3 regions of the Paenarthrobacter ureafaciens genome follow, and region 3 is predicted to be linked to each of the others. Evidence: riboswitches for the same ligand, from Rfam matches in the RefSeq annotation. Region 3 holds a riboswitch; each other region holds the start of a gene.
What was found. Region 3 has a riboswitch for S-adenosylmethionine ahead of AUR_RS07620 (DUF1737 domain-containing protein). Riboswitches for the same ligand answer to the same signal wherever they lie in the genome.
Positions count from the first base shown of each region.

Region 1: it holds a riboswitch for S-adenosylmethionine, as region 3 does, so the genes downstream of both, AUR_RS03590 (aminotransferase class V-fold PLP-dependent enzyme) here and AUR_RS07620 (DUF1737 domain-containing protein) in region 3, are expected to answer to the same signal.
Region 2: it holds a riboswitch for S-adenosylmethionine, as region 3 does, so the genes downstream of both, metX (homoserine O-acetyltransferase MetX) here and AUR_RS07620 (DUF1737 domain-containing protein) in region 3, are expected to answer to the same signal.

Region 1 is NZ_SBHM01000006.1:533,952-540,267, reverse strand. It holds gene AUR_RS03595 (class I SAM-dependent methyltransferase) at 1-553, opposite strand, end outside; gene AUR_RS03590 (aminotransferase class V-fold PLP-dependent enzyme) at 672-2,081, opposite strand; SAM riboswitch class IV at 2,113-2,226, opposite strand; gene hisN (histidinol-phosphatase) at 2,408-3,220, opposite strand; gene rsgA (ribosome small subunit-dependent GTPase A) at 3,277-4,392, opposite strand; gene aroA (3-phosphoshikimate 1-carboxyvinyltransferase) at 4,395-5,792, opposite strand; gene AUR_RS03570 (DoxX family membrane protein) at 5,799-6,314, opposite strand.
Region 2 is NZ_SBHM01000007.1:2,767,733-2,774,048, reverse strand. It holds gene AUR_RS16985 (SGNH/GDSL hydrolase family protein) at 1-485, shown strand, start outside; gene AUR_RS16980 (ATP-binding protein) at 568-1,668, shown strand; gene AUR_RS16975 (hypothetical protein) at 2,281-2,694, shown strand; gene metX (homoserine O-acetyltransferase MetX) at 2,681-3,820, opposite strand; SAM riboswitch class IV at 3,836-3,951, opposite strand; gene AUR_RS16965 (bifunctional o-acetylhomoserine/o-acetylserine sulfhydrylase) at 4,111-5,427, opposite strand; gene AUR_RS16960 (VOC family protein) at 5,664-6,302, shown strand.
Region 3 is NZ_SBHM01000007.1:734,865-741,180, forward strand. It holds gene AUR_RS07610 (aromatic amino acid ammonia-lyase) at 1-85, opposite strand, end outside; gene AUR_RS07615 (NtaA/DmoA family FMN-dependent monooxygenase) at 88-1,416, opposite strand; SAM riboswitch class IV at 1,583-1,696, shown strand; gene AUR_RS07620 (DUF1737 domain-containing protein) at 1,709-1,975, shown strand; gene AUR_RS07625 (rhodanese-like domain-containing protein) at 1,972-2,382, shown strand; gene AUR_RS07630 (O-succinylhomoserine sulfhydrylase) at 2,386-3,594, shown strand; gene AUR_RS07635 (hypothetical protein) at 3,604-4,206, shown strand; gene AUR_RS07640 (glutamate--cysteine ligase 2) at 4,261-5,472, opposite strand; gene AUR_RS07645 (hypothetical protein) at 5,692-6,213, shown strand; gene AUR_RS07650 (UDP-N-acetylglucosamine 1-carboxyvinyltransferase) at 6,237-6,316, opposite strand, start outside.

The sequences.
Region 1 (6,316 bases), on a different contig from region 3:
ACCCCGGCTTATGGACATCACCGGCATGCATGATGCGTGAAAGGCGATGAACCCAGGCCACGGAGGTGTCCAGTTGGTTCCAGATGAGGCCGAGCGTTCCGTGCGGACGGAGGATCCTGGCAATCTCGGTACTTGCCTTGAGCGGATCGCACCAGTGCCAGGCCTGGGCGACACTGACGACGTCGAAAACTGAGTCCGCCAGTCCCGTCACTTCGGCAGTACCTTCAACGGCGTGCGCCTGCGGGCAGTTCTTCCGCAGCTGGTCCAGCATGTCCGCGGAAGGGTCGACGGCGCTGACCTGCAGGCCCCGGTCGAGCAGCAGTGCTGTGAATTTGCCTGTCCCTGCGCCAATATCGGCCGCGGTCCGTGCGTTCGGGGGCAGCAGCCAATCGACGGAATCCGCCGGGTACCCGGGGCGGACCCGATCATAATGTTCGCCGCCGTCCTGGAAGCTCTGCCCCAGTTCCCGACGTCGGTGCGCGTGCAGCTTTGGGCCGCCGGCGCGTCCGGCGCGTCCGGCACCTCCGGAAGAAACCGGCAGGCCGGAGGGCAGTGATCCTCCGGATTCGTTGCTTGAACGCGTGGACACGCGGGGGACTCCTTCAGCGGCAGTAGTCAGGGATACCCAAAGAATCTACCGCAGCAACGTGGCGCCAAGGCCGGGAAGGCTCCTAGTCCACGGTGCAGGGAGCGGCCCCGGCGGTTCCGGGCGTATTGGGCGCCCACTCCGGGTAGCTGCGGTGATCGTTTGCGGGGACCCAACGGCCCTCGTCCACGACGTAATCCCAGCCAAGTCCGGTGGTCTTCAGTTGCCGGATGCCGGCCAGCAGCCTGGCAGCGTCCTCAAGCCGGGAGCCGACGCCGAAGCTGGCGCGCAGTGAACCGGACGGCAAGCCGAGGCGCTTCAGGAGCGGGTGGGCGCAGAAACGGCCATCGCGCAGGCCCACGCCGTGCTCGGCGGCCAGGTAAGCCGCCACCAGTCCCGCGTCGAAGCCTTCAACGGAGAAGTTGACGACGCCGATGGTGTCGGTGGAATCACTGAAGATCCGGTGGACGGTGACCCCTTCAATGGATTCCAAGCCCTCAACCAGGAAGGATCGGATTGCCACCTCATGGTTGTGCCAGTCCTGTTGGTCCAAGCCGGCCAGCACCTGGGTAGCCCGCGCCAAGGTGGCTGCCCCCAGGACGTTGGGGGAGCCGCCCTCGTGCCGGGCCGGACCAGTTGCCCAGCTCACCGAATCCAGGCGCGCTTCACGAACGGCGCCGCCGCCGGCAAGGTGGGGGGTTCCGGCGTCGAGCCAATCGGGACGGCCGACCACGACGCCTGCGCCGAAGGGCGCGTAGAGCTTGTGCCCCGAGAAGACGACGTAGTCCACGTCGCTCTCGGAAATGTTGATGCGCCGGTGCGGGGCGAGCTGGGCTGCATCGACGACGATCCGCGCGTCGAACTCATGCGCCAACGCTGCGAGCTCTGCAATCGGCAGGATTTCGCCGGTGACGTTGGAAGCGCCGGTCACAGCGAGCAGGGATATTCCGCCCTGGCTCAATTCATCGCGCAGGTTGGCGATGGTGGCAGACAACGTGGGGGAGGCGATGACGCTGCGGTGCGGTACGCCCTGCCAGGGAAGCAGGTTGGCGTGGTGCTCAATGTCGAGGTACAGCACTTCACCGGCCGGTGCGCCGTCAAGCTGGGGGAGGCATCCGGCGAGGAGGTTCAGCGAATCGGTGGTGTTGCGGGTGAAGATGACTGAATCATCCGGCCGGCCGCCAACGAAGTCCCGCACGATGTTCCGCGAGTTTTCATAGACGGACGTGCTGATTTGGGATGCGTAACCGGCGCCACGGTGCACACTGGCGTAATAGGGCAGGATTTCATTCAAGTAGGCAGAGACGATGGTCAGTGCCGGGGCCGACGCTCCGTAGTCAAGGTTTGCGTACCTGACGTGGCCCCCTTGGATCAGGGGAGCCTGCAGCTCTGCTCCTGTGACGGCGGCCAGCGGTCGCGCTGCGAGGGCTTCGTGGGCCGCGTGGTCATCTCCGAAAGCGGGCAGGACGGTGGAATCGAACGTAACAGTGCTCATGGGACCTCACTCAAGAAGGACCCCTCCAAGGGATCCGCGCTTGCCGTATCCGTTCCGGACCGGCCTGGTCGTCACCCGGGGCACCCCACCGCGAATGGAGGGTTGCCGGCCAGCAAACCGGGGTTTAGCGCTGGCACTCGTGACCTGTAGAAGAGACTAGGACACCTTCCGTGGACGATTCAAAGCGGGAGGAGTTTGTTAAGCGGTTTGTTACGGAGAGAGCCGAATCCCGTTTTGGTCGAATAATCGACGGCGATGGCACCCTGAAGTGGGTTTGTCGCCGTCGATTATTCGCAGCATTACGGTTCGGCTGTTGCCGGAGCGCGCTAAAGGAGATCGTCGATCTCCGGGTTGAGACGCTTCAGGACCTCTGAGTGGAGGATGGAATTGGTGGCCAGCGCGTTGCCGCCGAAGGGGCCGTCTTCGCCCTCAAGCGAGGTGAACCTGCCGCCGGCCTCCGTGACGATCGGCACCAAGGCAGCCATGTCGTACAGGTTTAGTTCCGGTTCGCAGGCGATGTCCACGGCACCTTCGGCCACCAGGCAGTAGGACCAGAAATCCCCGAAGGCGCGGGTCCGCCAGACGTCGTCAGTGAGGGAAAGGAATTCGTCCAGGTTTCCGCGCTCCTTCCATCCCGAAAGGCTCGAGAAGGACAGTGACGCGTCCGCCAACGAAGAGACATTGGAGACTTTCAAACGGGTGGCCGACGCGAGGGACCGCCCTGTGTAGGCTCCCATGCCCTTGGCGGCCCACCAGCGTTTGCCGAGTGCCGGCGCGCTGACCACACCCACCACGGGCTCGTCCTCGTCAACGAGGGCGATCAAGGTCGCCCACACCGGCACCCCTCGAACAAAGTTCTTCGTCCCGTCGATGGGGTCGATGATCCAGCGCCGCGATCCATGGCCGCTGCTGCCGAACTCTTCGCCCAGCACGGCGTCGCGGGGACGCGAACGCGAGAGCTGGCCGCGGATGGCTTCCTCGGCGGCCTTGTCCGCATCGGTGACCGGCGTCAGGTCGGGTTTGGTTTCGATCTGCAGGTCCAGGGCCTTGAACCGGTCCATGGTCTGGGCGTCCACCGAATCGGCCAGGACGTGGGCCAGCCGCAGGTCATCGTTGTAACTGGAAACGGGTTGGGTCATGCCACCAAACTATCGCGAAACAATCCCTGCACCCGGGAAGTGGTGCTTTTCCCGTCTCAGTTGACGGTGCCGAGTTCCTTGGTTTCCTTCGCCTCCAGGCGTGGGTCCGCTCCGAGGAGCCGGCGCAGGGACGCCAGCCTTGCGGTGCCGGAAGGTCCGGCATGCCCTTCGTTGACCCAGGCGTCCAGTCCGCAGTTGACGGCGTTGGCGTCGTGTTTGCAGCCCCGTTCGCAGTCTTCGGTACCGGGCTCGAGGTCCGGGAAGGAGTGCAGGATCCGGTCCGGGTCGACGTGGGCCAATCCGAAGGAACGGATGCCGGGAGTATCGATGATCCAGCTGCCCGAAGGAGCGTCGGCCAGCTTGAGGGCCAGGGCCGACGATGAAGTATGCCGGCCGCGGCCCGTCACGGCGTTGACTCCGCCGGTTGCCCGTTCCGCGCCCGTCAGCGCATTGACCATGGTGGACTTGCCGACGCCGGAGTGCCCCAGCATGACGGTCACTTTTCCATCGAGGTGGTCCCGCAGGCGGGACACCGCTTCGCTGTCGAGCCGGGCGGACAAGCCGTCGTCCGAGCGGGCATCGATGCCGGATGCCTGTGAATCCGCCGTGCGGCTGATGATGACCGGAAAGTCCAGGCTGAGGTAGTTCGAAAGAAGTTCCGCCGGATCCTTGACGTCCGCCTTGGTGATGAGCAGCAGCGGCTCTATGCCGGCGTCGTAGGCTGCCACCAAGGCGCGGTCGATGAAACCTGTACGCGGCTCCGGGTTGGCCGCGGCCACCACCACTACCAGCTGGTCGGCGTTCGCCACCACTACCCGCTCGATCGGGTCCGTGTCATCGGCGCTGCGACGCAACAGGGTCCGGCGTTCTTCGACGCGGACCAGCCGCGCCAGGGTATCGGGGCTGCCGGAGACATCGCCCACCAAGGCAACGAAATCGCCCGGAACCACCGGCGTGCGGCGGAGTTCGCGGGCCCTGGCTGCAATGACTACGCGTTCGTTGTCAGAGTCCTCGCCCACGATCGCCGTGTAGCGCCCGCGGTCGACCGTGATGATTCGTCCCACCACGGCGTCGTCGTGGCTGGGACGGTCCTTGGTGCGGGGCCTGGAACCCTTCTTGTTCGGACGGATGCGGACATCCGATTCGTCCCAGGAGCGTGCGTCGCGGCCCATGGTCAGCGGTTGCCCCCGGTTGTGCCCGCCTGTGGGAATTCGCCGGAATCGCGGGTAGCCTGCCCGAGCATGGCTGCCCACATGTGCGGGAATTCGGGCATCGTTTTGGAAGTCGTGGCGATGTCTTCCACTTCCACCCCTTCCACGGCGAGCCCGAGGATGGCACCCGCCGTAGCCATGCGGTGGTCCGCATAGCTGTGCACGACGCCGCCGTGCAGGGCAGCCGGACGGATGATGAGACCGTCCGCGGTTTCTTCCGCGTCCCCGCCGAGGCGGTTGATCTCGTTCACCAACGCGGCGAGCCGGTCCGTTTCGTGGCCCCTGAGGTGGGCGATCCCGGTCAGGCGGGAGGGTCCGCTGGCCAAAGCGCACAGGGCGGCAACGGTGGGAGCCAGTTCGCTGGTCTCGTCAAAGTCCGCCCCCTTGATGTCGGGACCGCCCGTGACGGTGAGCGTGCCGTCTTCCAGCGTGACGGTTGCCCCCATGGTGGTGAGGATGCTGCGCCAGAGGTCACCCACCTGGGTTGTCCGGAGGGGCCAGTTGGGGATTCTGACGGTGCCGCGGGTGGCCAGCGCGGCGGCCAGGAAGGGACCGGCGTTGGACAGGTCCTGTTCGATGCGCTGGTCGAAGGCACGGATGGGGCCGGGAGCCACGCGCCAATGGTTGGGCACCGAATCGTCCACGCTGACCCCGACGCTGCGGAGCACGGATACTGTCATGCTGATGTGGTCGAGGCTTGGCACCGGCTTGCCGACATGTTCAAGATGCAGGCCTTCGGTGAAGCGCGCGCCCACCAGCAACAACGCCGATACGAACTGCGACGAGGCACTGGCATCGATCACGAGATGCCCGCCGCGGACTTTGCCGGTGCCTTCCACCGCGAAAGGCAGGGCCGACGGCGTCCTGCCGCCTTCGGCGCGAACCGGAACCCCAAGGGCTACGAGCGCCTCGATGATGGTTCCCATGGGGCGCTTGCGGGCATGGGGGTCGCCGTCGAAGACAGCAGTTCCCCGGCGGAGGGCCGCCACAGGGGGAACAAACCTCATGACCGTTCCGGCAAGGCCGCAGTCGATGGAGGTGTCGGAGGGAGTGTCCGTCGAACTGATGGGGCTGATCTCGAGGTCGGGACCGTAGTCCCCGTCGCCCGGCACCTCGGTGACGGTCGCTCCCAAGTGGCGCAAGGCCTGGACCATCAAGGCGGAGTCCCGCGAGTGCAGGGGAGCCCGCAACCTTGACGGCCCATCAGCCAGGGCCGCCAAGATCAGGAACCTGTTGGTTAAGGACTTGGAGCCCGGTACCGTTACCGTGGCATCGACCGGCTGCTTGGCAAAGGGCGCCGGCCAGAGGGATTGTGCTGCGGCGCTTTCCGTGCCGGTGTTTGCTGCGGTGGTACCAGTCATGCTTCCTTATGCTCCAACTGCGTGGTCGACGGCCTTGCGTACTGCTTTGTCTGCGCGCTTGATCTGCTTCCCGGTGACTTTCTTTGCGTCGGCGGCAAGGTGTTCGGCGCGCCATGCCAGGCTGGGGCGTCCGGCAGTGTCCACGGAAGCGAGCAGCACGCCTCCGGTCAGGGAAATGTTCTTCAGCAGCTGGGCACGGCGTGCGTTACGGCCTTCCTTGGTGCTGATATCCGCTGAGCGCCACTCCACGTAGGTGTTTAGCGCCGAGGTCAAAGCGAGCACGGTGGCAGCGAAACGGGACATTTTTCCCAGGCCGAGGAGGGCACCTGCTCCCAACTGCGCGCCACCGATGACGCGGGCCAGGACTTTCTCGTCTGTCTGGAAAGGCAGGGACTCGGAAGCCCGGCGAAGTACCGGCGATAACTGCCTGGCAGTGTCATCCGCGTTCTTCAGTTTGTCCAGCCCGGTAATGACGAAACTTGATGCGAGCATGGGTCGCGCGAGGAAACGGATTACAGACATGT
Region 2 (6,316 bases), 2.0 Mb from region 3:
TCCTGGCCAACAAGCTCGATGCCGCCGTCCAGGAACTCAGTTCCGGCGGCGCCACCGTGGTGCTGTTCAACGGCCCTGATACTGCGGCGTCGGTGCTGAGCCGGATCCGCGGCAAGGTGGCCATCTACAACGAGAACCTGCGAACCGTCGCCGCCCGGCACGACGCAGTGGTCGCCGACATGTGGTCCCTGCGGCAACTCGCTGATCCGCAGATGTGGGACGTGGACCGACTGCATTTCTCGCCGTTGGGCCACCACACGATCGCCACCATGGTGCTGGAGGCACTGAACGTGCCGCACACGCTGGAACCGATGGCACCCAAACCCCTCCCGCCGCGCACATGGCGCGAAGCCCGGTCCTCCGACCTCGTGTGGGCCCGCGAGTACTTCGTTCCGTGGGTCATCCGCAGGTTACGGCACCAATCTTCCGGGGACGGCATCACGCCAAAGCGCCCGACGCCGGGTCCCGTTTCAAGTGCTAACTGACCATGAGGATACTCACAAAACTCATAAGCCTCACCAGGAGCGCCAAACTCACAAAACTCACAACGACTCATAAGCTTGATACATGATCGAGAATCCATTCAGGCCCTCAGCAGGAGCAACTCCTCCGGAAATCATTGGACGGTCAGGCCTGCTTGATGAGTTCAAATACGGTTTGCGGCTTGGTTCCGGGGCACCGGGACTGCTCACGATCTTCACCGGAGCCCGCGGGATCGGCAAGACGGTGATGCTCGGGGAGGTCCATGACGCCGCCCGCCAAGAAGGCTGGGCAGTCATCGCGGAGACTGCAACGGAAGGCTTCATGGGTCGCGTCGGCGAGGAAATGCTCAGCCTGACCCAGGAACTTGGCAGCGGTCCGCAGAACCGGCGGATCACCGCCATCGGCGCCGCAGGATTCAGCATCACCACCCAGTTGGCACCCGAACGCCAAGTAGCATGGCGCAAGCTCGGCGAAGAACTTCTCCACATCCTCGACAACAAACACACCGGCCTGATCATCACGGTGGATGAAATCCACGCCGCCGACCGCAACGAACTCGCTCAATTGGCGGCCAGCGTCCAGCACTTCATCCAGGACCGGATGCCGATCGGCCTGGTATTCGCCGGACTGCCTGCAGCCGTATCCGACCTGCTCAATGAAGGCGTTGCCACGTTCCTGCGCCGGGCCGACAAAATCGACCTCCATGCGGCGGGCATCCGCGACGTTGAACGGTCTTTCGCCTCCATCTTCGCCACCGCCGGCTTCCGTGTCCCGCCCCACCTGGTCCAAAAGGCAGCCGAGTCGACCGGTGGCTACCCCTTCTTGATCCAGCTCGTCGGCTACTTCCTCTGGCGCGAAGCGGAAAATAACAACGGCACGCTGACAGATGCCGAGGCGGACCGCGCGGTACAGGCCGCCCACAGGCGCAATGCCCGCACGGTCATCGAAGCCGCACTCTCAACCGTGTCGGCAAAGGACCTCCAGTTCCTTCGCGCAATGGCGCAGGATGACGGTCCTTCGATCGCCGGAGACCTTGGAGAGAGGCTGAAGGCAAAGACCAATCTAGTCGCCAACTATCGCTCGCGCCTGCTCGCCGCCGGCCTGGTGGAACCTGCCGGCCACGGGAAGATCGATTTCGCGATACCGGGCCTTCGACAGTATTTGCGCAATCTGAACACAGACTAGTCATCTCACGGTACTAGTGCGCCGAGCCCGATCCCGTAGGCTGCCAAAACAAGTCATCGGTGTAGGCTCGGGGCAACATTTGCACCAAGCGATAGGTCGCGTTGCTGTTAGGAGCACCAATCAGAAGCCCACGACTCATGCGGCGGATCTTCACTGAGATTCCCCCGGTAGCCAGAGTATTTATGCTTGGTTTTCCTTCACTCTTCCTACTTTCACTGCTTATGGATGTGGCGAGGTTGCCATTCTGGGCTGTAGTGGCCCCTATCGTTCTGGCAGGCTGCTCCCTCGTTGCCTTGGGTCTGTTCATTTTCCGGGACATCGGCGGAACGGCCTCTATCTGGTCACGGGCGTATAGGGAAAGCAAAGGTATCGCGCCCGATGGTTTCACGTTCGCTGATGTTCCTACGATCAAGGGCCTGGGCTTCGTATACATCTTGATGGGATCATTTTTCGCGTTCGGAGCTCTCTGGACCCTACTCACGTCGGCAAAGTAGTTCTCTTTTTGGTTTGTCTGGCGCTCCCCAACCTGGAGGTTTGATGGTTGGGCTGCCGCGGCGGCGAAGCCCTGACGCGACGGGGCTAAGCTGGGATAGGACCTAGGAGGGCTCCACTGTGAACAATCTGATCTTCTGGATCATCGTCTGCTCATGGGTGATTCCAGTTGGAATCCGCATGTACAACCGGTCCAAGGCGCGCCGAATCCATAACGACGGCTTCCGTGGCTACCCGCCGCAGAACCTTCCCGGGCCAGGCTACCCGCCGCAGAACTACCCCGGCCAGGCCTATCCGCCGCAGAACTACCCCGGGTATCCGACGGGACCCGCCGACATCCGCCCGGCTGATGCAACGCCGCCGGAGGTACCGCCGTCGGGCGCTTCACCACAGGTGCCGCCCCCGGCAAGTGGAGGCTCTGCGCCGCAGGGCTACCGGGCGCGGAAGCTCGCAGAGCTGGACGCGAAGTTCAGCAACGGCGAGATCGCCATGGAGGACTACATGAAGCAGCGCGGCGAGATCATGAACGGCTGAAGTCTTCGGCAAAGAAGGCTGCGCCCAGCTGGCCCGCGAGCTGGCCGATCTCCGTGAGGAAGCCGTCGTGCCCGATGGGGGCTTCGATGATGTGGACCGGGACGTCGCCCGGCAAGGCTTCGGCGAGTTCGTGCGACTGTGCCGGGAAGTAGAGCCGGTCGGAGTTCACGGCCGCCACAAAAAACTGTGCCGTGGCCCGGGACAACGCTTCCTTGAGCGGGCCGCGTCCCCGCCTGACGTCGTGGGACATCAGGGCCTCGGTGATCGCGATGTAGCTGTTGGCATCGAAGCGGCGCACCAGCTTGGTGCCCTGGTGGTCCAAGTAACTCTCCACCTGGTAGCGCCCCCGCTCCCCCAGCACGGCGGCGGCCAGCGGTTTCTCCTGCGGCTGCGCTTCCCGGCCGAAGCGGAGGTCCAGCTCCAGCGCGGAACGATACGTGATGTGGGCAATCCGCCGCGCCAAGGCAAGGCCGGTTTCAGGTGCCGGGCCATGGTAGTAGTCACCGTTGTTGAAGTTCGGATCCTGGCGGATTGCGAGCGTCTGTGCCTGCGCAAACGCGATCTGCTCCGCGGTGCTGTAGGCACCGACGGAAATCACGGCGCAGCGCTCCACCCTGTTCGGGAAGGTCACTGCCCATTCCAAGGCGCGCGCCCCGCCCATCGAGCCGCCCAACACTGCATGCCACTGCCGGATCCCCAAGGCGTCGGCGAGCCGGGCTTCGGCCACTGTGCTGTCGCGCAGGGTCACCAGTGGGAAACGGGAGCCCCAGGGCTTGCCGTCCGGGGCTTGCGACGACGGCCCTGTGCTGCCGTAGCAGCCGCCCACGATGTTGATGGAAATGACAAAGAACCTGTTGGTGTCGATCGTTGCGCCCGGGCCAACGAGCTGCTCCCACCAGCCTTCCTCGTCCGAGGCGCCGCGTGCAACATGCGTACTACCCGTCAGGGCGTGCTCCACGAGGACGGCGTTTGAGGCGTCGGCATTGAGCTTGCCCCAGGTCTCATAGGCCAGGACAACGTCCGGGAGAAACCCGCCGGCTTCCAGCTCCAGGGAACCCACGCGGGCGTATTTGACGGTTCCGTCCTGTTCTTCCGACGTGGGAAGGGATGTAGCAGTAATGGTCATTCCTTTGACACCTAAACCTCGCGCTTGCCCGCCGCCGTTATTGCGGCAGGCCAGGTCCTCACCCGGGGCACCCCACCGCGGAGGAGGGTTGCCGGCCAGCAAGCCGGGGCTGATCGCTGGCACTCATGACCTAACACCTAGAGTTTAGGAAGAGAACGGCCGTTCTGGCGAAGAATGTGACAGCAGTATGACGGTTCAGGGCGTTTTAGTTCACGAACGCGCACGTGACGGGGCCGCCCGGCGAAGAATCCTCAATCCGGGCGGCCCGCCGCGACGCACGTCAGGCGGGTTCAGGCACCCTTTGCCGCGCGGAATCCGGCCTCGAGGTCGGCAATGATGTCATCGATGTGCTCGATTCCCACGGACAGGCGGACGAGGCCCGGGTTTACTCCGGCAACGGCCTGCTGTTCCGCAGTCAGCTGGCTGTGGGTGGTCGACGCCGGGTGGATGACCAGGGAACGGACATCACCGATGTTTGCCACATGGGAGTGCAGTTCCAAGGCATCGACGAAGCGCTTGCCGGCTTCGACGCCACCCTTGATGGTAAAAGCAACAACGGCCCCCGTGCCACGGGGACCGTACTTGCGGCCACGGTCGTACCAGGGGCTGGACGGCAGGCCCGCATAGGCGACCGCTTCGACGTCGTCACGGGCTTCAAGCCATTCGGCCACCTTGGTGGCGTTGGCCACGTGACGCTCCACCCGCAGGCTCAAGGTTTCCAGGCCTTGGGCAATAAGGAAGGCGTTGAACGGCGATACTGCAGAACCAAGGTCGCGCAGCAACTGGACGCGGGCCTTCAGGATGTAGGAAAGGTTGGCGCCGAGGGCGCCGTCCTTGCCGAGGTCGCGGGCGTAGACCAGGCCGTTGTAGCTGGGGTCGGGAGTGTTGAAGTTCGGGAAGCGCTCCGGGTCCTGGCTGAAGTCGAAGTTTCCGGAATCCACGATCACCCCGGCAATGGCAGCACCATGGCCACCCAGGTACTTGGTGGCCGAGTGGACCACAATGTCCGCACCCCACTCGATGGGACGGATCAGGTAGGGCGTGGAAAGCGTGTTGTCCACGATCAGCGGGACACCCGCTTCATGGGCAACCGCGGCGACGCCTTCGATGTCCAGCACGTCCTGGCGGGGGTTGGATACAACTTCGCCGAAGAACAGCTTGGTGTTGGGCTGCACGGCGTTGCGCCACTGCTCCAGGTTGTCCGGATCCTCGACGAAGGTCACGGAAATACCGAACTTCTTCAGGGTGTGCGCCAGGAGGTTGTAGGTTCCGCCGTACAGGCTGGGGCTGGCCACCACGTGGTCACCGGCCTCGGCGATGTTCAGGATCGCGAAGGTCTCCGCCGCCTGGCCCGAGCTGAGCAGCAGGGCCCCGAGCCCGCCCTCAAGGCTGGCAATGCGCTGTTCCACTGCGTCCTGGGTGGGGTTGCCAATGCGGGTGTAGATGGGAGCCAGCTCCGCCAGCGCAAACCGGTTGGCGGCACTCTCCGCACTGGGGAACACGAAGGAAGTGGTCTGGTAAATCGGCAGCGAGCGTGCACCGGTTGCAGCATCCGGCTCCTGGCCTGCGTGGATCTGGCGGGTTTCGAAAGACCATCCCTGGGACATGACGTGGCTCCTCTTCGTAGCGCATGGGTTTAGTAACGGGGAGTGCTTGGAACTGCGGCCAGTCTAGGAAGCCGGCACGGAATTACCCACCTTTATGACGAAGACAGTATTTTTCGGTCTTTCCGCGACGGGACAGGGCCGGGGTCGGTGCCCGGCCTCAGGGCACGCCGTAACATCCCACCTTAGTTAGGCAACACTTAGCTGAGACCCGAATCACAAAGTGCCAAGATGAAGCCATGCGCATGGATCACGTCTCTTACGCTTGTGAAAAAGATGGCCTCCTGGCCACTACCGAACGAATTTCCGCAGCACTGGGAGTGGACGCAGTCCGGGGCGGAGTGCACCCCCGCTTCGGCACCCGGAACATGATCATTCCCCTCGCGGACAGCAAATACCTTGAAGTCGTGGAGGTCCTGGACCACCCCGCTTCGGATAAGGCACCCTTTGGCCAGGCAGTCCGGGCACGCTCGGCAGCCGGCGGTGGATGGATGGGCTGGTGCGTCGCCGTTGACGACCTTGCCCCGTTCGAAGCACGCCTCGGCCGCTCCGCAGTACCGGGCAACCGCAAGTTCCCGGACGGCCGCGAACTCGTGTGGCAGCAGATCGGCATCCTCGGCTTGATCGCCGACCCGCAGGTGCCGTACATGCTCAAGTGGGAAGGCGACCCCTCCCTGCACCCGTCCAAGGTCTACGAGAGCGACGTCAAGATGTCCAGCCTCACCATCGCCGGTTCCGCAGAGCGCGTGACCGAGTGGTTGGGTGAACCCGTGGAGAAGCCGCTCGAGGACGTCGCCGTCCAGTGGATGGCACCGCACGGAACCCCCGGCATCATGTCCGTCACTTTCGAAACCGCCGCAGGAGCCGTCACCATCTGACGCTGTTCCACACA
Region 3 (6,316 bases):
AGGAGTCTTCCGCCGCCGCCATGGCGATGCTTTCTGAATGAACGGGCGCCGTCCCGATCAGCAGCACCTTCGACTCCGGAAACATGGTCAGAAATCCAGGAGATTCTGCCGGAAACCGCCGTTGCCATAGCTTTTCCTCAGCAGGCCGCGGCGACGAAGTTCGGGAGTCAGTTTGTCCAGGACCCCATGCACCGTCACCGGATCGACGAACCCGGAAAACAGGAAGCCGTCACCGCCCACGGCCTCGCCCGTCTCCTCGAGGTAGTCGGCGATCTCTCCGGCGGTCCCGATGATCGAATCACCGGCGCCGCCGCTGCGGGCCTGCAGGATCTGCCGCAGCGTGGACCCGGGAGGAGCCGCTTTGGCGAAGTGTTCCAGCGTTCCTTGGTTACTGTTAGTGCTCAGCTCGGGGAGGGGCTGATCGAGGTCGAATTGCTTGAAGTCGATCACCGAAAGGTAGGAGATCGAGTTGAGCTGGCTGTCGATGTCCCGCTGCGTCAGCTCCTTGCGCCGTGCCCGCAGTTCCTCCCCCTCCGCAGCAGACCCCACCACGGTGGGCTTGAGGACAAAAAGTACCTTGACGTCGTCGGGATTCCGTCCTGCATTTGCGGCTTCGGCACGGATGGAATCGCGGTAGGCCTTCATCCCGTCGACGCCCCGGGCCAGGGCGATTGCGACGTCGGCGTGGCCACCCGCGAACGCCTTGCCCCGGGGCGATGCACCGGCCTGCACCAGTACGGGTTCCTCGGGAAGGGGTGCCGTATTCAGCGGACCCCGGACCTTGAAAAACTGCCCGTCGTGGTTGATGGGATGGACTTTGGTGTGGTCCGCAAACCGGCCTGCCTCCACGTCCTCCAGCACGGCGTCCGGTTCCCAGCTCCGCCAAAGCCGCCGGACGACGTCGACGAATTCCTCCGCCTTCTCGTAACGCAGGTCGTGCTCGATCTGCTGGTCCAGTCCGTAATTCTGCGCGGCGAGGTCGCTGCCGGAGGTCACCACGTTCCAGCCGAGTTGGCCCTCGGAGAAATGCTGCAGGGTGGCAAGGAGCCTGGCCGCGGTGAAAGGCGGGTAGAAGGACGCGCTGATGGTGGGCACAATGCCAAGGTGTTCCGTCGCGGACAGCAGGTACGGCACCAGGGCCAAGGGATCGTGCTTCGGAGCGAAGGACGCGTGCGCGAGCGACACTTCCGCGGTGCCGCCGTACGTGTCCGGGACGGTGAGTGAATCTTCGATGATGAACAGGTCCAGCCCCGACCGTTCAAAAGCCCTGACCGCCTCCTGGTAGAGCGCAGGCTTCTTCCAGTCATAGCCAAGGCTGTAGCCGGGAGTCCCCCAGCCCTGGACACCGAATCCATGGCCCACGAACCATCCGAAATGCAGCATGGGCTTGAGTGTAGAACTGCTCTGTCCGTTCACCGCGACCTGATTTCATGCGAAGTTACAGGGGGTCGTATTGCGTCAATTATGCTCCCGTGACGTCTTAAATGGTCCAGTCCCGGCGGCCGGTCCGGTTACGCAACATGACGACGGCGGGACACCCGCCACATGCGTCGCAACGGCCGCGGATGTTATTTTCTTCTTGAGTAATGAGTACCAGCGCCAAGCCCTGACTTGCTGGTCGGCAACCCTCTCCCGCGGCGGGGTGCCTCAGGTGACTACTCGGCGTATTCGACACTTCGAACTGCAAGCGTGACTGAGGAGCACATTAATGCCTGAACCCATCGAAGAGAGACTTTCCTACCGTTTGATCACGGGCCCGGACACCCGGGACTTCTGCGAACGGATCAGCAACGCCCTCGCTGAAGGCTACGTCCTGCATGGCAGCCCGTCGGCCACCTTCAACGGAACGGACGTCATCGTGGCACAGGCAGTGGTGTTGCCTGCCGCCGTCGCCAGCGCGGATGCCGCCGTGGCCAATGCCGTGGATGAGCTGGAGAACTACGAAGACGAGGCAGCATTCGAGGGCCACGCATGAGCTACGCCGGAGACCTGACCCCGCAGGATGCCTGGGCGAAGCTGCAGGACGGTGCCATCCTGGTGGACGTCCGCACCGAGGGCGAGTGGGCCCACATCGGCATCCCCGACACCAAGGCCACGGAAAACGATCCCCTGTTCATCCAGTGGAACCTTGCAGGCGGCGTCCCGAACTCCCGCTTCATCGAAGACCTGCAGCAACAGGCACCCGAGGGAGACGGCGTTGAGCTTGTGTTCCTTTGCCGGTCCGGCCAGCGCTCCATTGCTGCGGCCATCGCCGCAACCCAGGCAGGTTTCACCGCCTACAACGTCCTCGAAGGCTTCGAAGGTGAACCGGACCGTTACGGCGAACGAACCGTCAACGGCTGGAAAAACCGCGGCCTGCCAACCAACCTTGGAAACGAATAAGAAGTGACTTTCAACCCTGACGCCGCCGGCTGGAATCCAGACACCCAAGCCGTTCGCGGTGGCCTTGACCGTACCAATTTCCAGGAAACGGCGGAGCCCGTCTTCCTCAACTCCGGCTTCGTCTACGAGTCGGCTGCAGCTGCCGAGCGCGCCTTCACCGGAGAAGACGAACGCTTCGTCTACTCCCGCTACGGCAACCCCTCCGTTGCCACCTTCCAGGAGCGGCTGCGTCTCCTTGAAGGCACCGAAGCCTGCTTCGCGACGGCGTCGGGCATGTCCGCAGTCTTCACAGCCCTTGGTGCCCTGCTGGGCGCCGGCGACCGGGTGGTTGCCGCCCGCTCGCTCTTCGGTTCCTGCTTTGTGATCCTCAACGAGATCCTGCCGCGGTGGGGCGTGGAGACCGTGTTCGTGGACGGCCCCGACCTGGACCAGTGGCGCTCTGCCCTCGCCCAGCCCACCACCGCGGTGTTCTTCGAGTCCCCGTCCAACCCGATGCAGGAGATCGTGGACATCGCTGCCGTCAGCGAGCTCGCGCACGCCGCCGGGGCAACAGTGGTGGTGGACAACGTCTTTGCCACTCCCCTGCTCCAGCGCTGCGGCGAGCTCGGCGCCGACGTCATTGTGTACTCCGGCACCAAGCACATCGACGGCCAAGGCCGCGTACTGGGCGGCGCGATCCTGGGCACCAAGGAGTTCATCGAAGGCCCGGTCAAGCAACTCATGCGGCACACCGGGCCGTCATTGTCCGCGTTCAACGCGTGGGTGCTGACCAAGGGCCTGGAGACCATGGGCCTGCGGGTGAACCACAGTTCCGCCTCTGCGCTGAAGATTGCCGAATGGCTGGAAGACCAGCCTGCGATCAACTGGGTCAAATACCCCTTGCTCACATCCCACCCGCAGTATGAGCTGGCCGCCAAGCAGATGAAGGCCGGCGGTACCGTGTTGACGTTCGAGCTTTCGCCGTCGTCCGGCCGCTCCGCCAAGGAAGCCGCGTTCGCCTTGCTCGACGGGTTGCGGGTCATCGACATCTCCAACAACCTGGGCGACTCGAAGTCGCTCATTACCCACCCGGCTACCACCACCCACAGGGCCATGGGACCCGAAGGCCGTGCAGCCATCGGGCTCTCCGACGGCGTGGTCCGGTTGTCCGTTGGGCTCGAGGACGTCAACGACCTCATCCTGGATCTGGAGAAGGCCCTCAAACAGGTCTAATCTCATGCCATGAGGCATCCATACCGCCGCGCGGGGGCTGTCATTGTTGCGGGTTCGGTCGTGTGGCTGGCGGGAATATCTCCGGTGCCCCGCGTCTATACCACCCACGATCCGGCCGAGCGTTTGAGGCTGCTTCTGCGGGGTGAGCGGGGATGGGTGACCGGCCACCACGTGGCCGCAGCCGGGACCGCGGCCGTGCCGATTGGATTCGCCGCCTTGGCACGGGCCATGCCTGACGCCAAGGCCAAGCACTGGGTAGAGGCCTCGGCTGCGGCGCTCCTGGCCGGAGCTCCGCTGTTTGTGTACAGCCTGTCCCGGAGGGCGTCGGACCTTGAACGGTTTGCGTATCGTCGCGGCTCGAATGTTCCGTTCCTGGGCTACTCATGGCTGCACATCGCCGGCCTGGCCGCCCTCGGCACCGGCTTGCTGCGATCGCCGGCAAACCGCTGGGTGGGGCTGACGGCCAGCAGTGCTGCGGTACTTTTCGCCGGCATCCTGCTCAAGGCCAAGGACATTCCGCCGTTCGTCTTCTACGTTACGGAGGCGACTGTGGGAGGGTACCTGATGGTGTGGGATCCGGAGCCTCCCGCGGGCGACCCCGCGGTTGGTTGAGTTCCCGCAGTGCTGAGTTCCCGCGGTTGGCTGAGGTCCCGTAGTGCGGAGTTCCTAGGACCGGCGGACGCGTGCCAGCACGGGATCGGGATCCTTGATGGCACCTCCCGGTGTGCCGGAGACGGTGACTTTGACGGCATGCCCCACCACGGCACCCAACGCCTCAACACTGGGCGGACTCCCTGCGGGGCTTTGGCCGTCCCGTTGGCGGCTGTTGAAGCGAGCCGCAGCTTCCCGTTGCTGATGGGCGCCGTTTCCGCGCTCCAGGATGTTCGCTAAACCTGCTTTCACCAGTTCCAGCTCGCCCTGTTCCGTCAAAACAGGGGCCAAGTACTCCACCAATGCCCACACCACGCTTGTGGCCGGTTCGGGACGGAATTCACCAAAGTCAAGAAGGTCACCGCGCAAACCCATGTTGCTGGCTTGGAAACTGGCCATGCGCAACAACGCCGTCGGCACCGAGGCGGGTTCAACGCCGTCGAGCATCTCCCGGGTGGCCGTCTCCACCAAAGCCCGCACCAGCACGGCAATCAAGGCCGCATCCTCCGAACGCAGGCAGACGTCGGCAACCCGGACCTCCACTGTGGGGTGGTCCCGGGAGAGGCGGGCGTCAAAGTAGATCATGCCCTCATCCAGCAGCACGCCCGTCTCCAACAGCCGCTTGACCATACGCCGATAGGAGGTCAGGGAACCGAACACAGCGGACGGCCCGGACGTTGGCCAGCGGTTCCAGGCCTGGGTCCGGTAGCTGTCAAAGCCGGTGGCCTGTCCGCGCCAGTAGGGAGAATTGGCGCTGATGGCGGTCAGGACAGCGAGCTTGTCCCGGATGTGGTCCAGGACTACGACGCCTTCCTCAGGCGATTCCACCGAGGTGTGCACGTGGAAGCCGCACGTCAGCTGCTCGTACGCGGTGAGTCCAAAGCGCTCCAGCATCTCCGCGTACCTGGGGTTGGGCGTCGTGTGCGGGGTGGAAGCGAGGGGCGAAGTGGCAAGTGCGGCTACGCGGGCCCCGTGCTTGCGGGCGGCCTGGTCTGCCAAGGCCCGGCCCCGCCTGATCTGATGCAGCAATTCGTCGTAGCTATGGCAGGGCCGGGTCTGGGTCTCGATCTGTTCCAGCTTTAGTTCGTGGCTGAGCCCTGAACCGTCGCCCTCGGAAGTCCCGTCCTGTTGCCCTCTTCCGCTGATCAACGCATCCGCGAGGGCCAGAGGTTGACCCGTCACGGGATCGACGATGAGCAGCTCCTCCTCCACCCCGAAAGTACGCATGCTCCATTTTGCGCCCCACGATAGCCGCGGCCGCAAACCCCGCCGCCACCTGGTCCGTCAATTTTGCTGGATCATTCGTACCGGACCGTAGGCGAAGCCCCGAAAATGGCGGGGTCCCGAGGGCCAAGGCCGGAATGATCCAGCAAATTTCTCGTCGGGCTATCCACATAAGGCCCCCGACCACTCCTGGCGGGGCGTCGATCGTGGCTTGCTGGCCCTATGGATGCGCTTGAATTCCTCACATCGGTGGGCGGAGTCGCCAAGATCGGGCTGCTCCGGGCCAACGGGTACACCCCCGCCGATATCCGCAAGCTCGCAGGTGCCTATCAGCCCAGGCATGGTCTGTGGGCCATACCGTCGGCTAACCCTGCTGTCCTTAAGGCGGTTTCCAACAACGGCTACCTGACATGTGCCAGCGCAGCCCTCAGGTACGGTCTCTGGCTCAAGACCACACCGGCAAAGCTTCACTTAGCCACCAGGCACGGCAGAGGGCACGGCTTCGTGCGGCACGGCGGTCTCCGCTTCGGTCCGGAGGCCAGTCTTCCCCTTGCCTCCGTGGAAGTACGCCCCGGAGCAGATCTGGAACTCGCCGGAGCACGTCATGGCGGAAATCCGGGGCTTCCTGGCCAGGGGAAGACCCCGCCATTTGGGTGGACGAGCAAAAATTTGCTGGATCATTCGCACCTGACCGCAGGCGAAGCCCCGGAATGGCAGGGTCCCCGAGGGCCGAGGCCGGAATGATCCAGCAAATTTGAGGGACCGGCCTAGTCCTGGAAGTACTCCACCTTGGCGCCGATGGTGTTCAGCCGCTCGGCGAGGTCCTCATAGCCACGTTCAATGACAT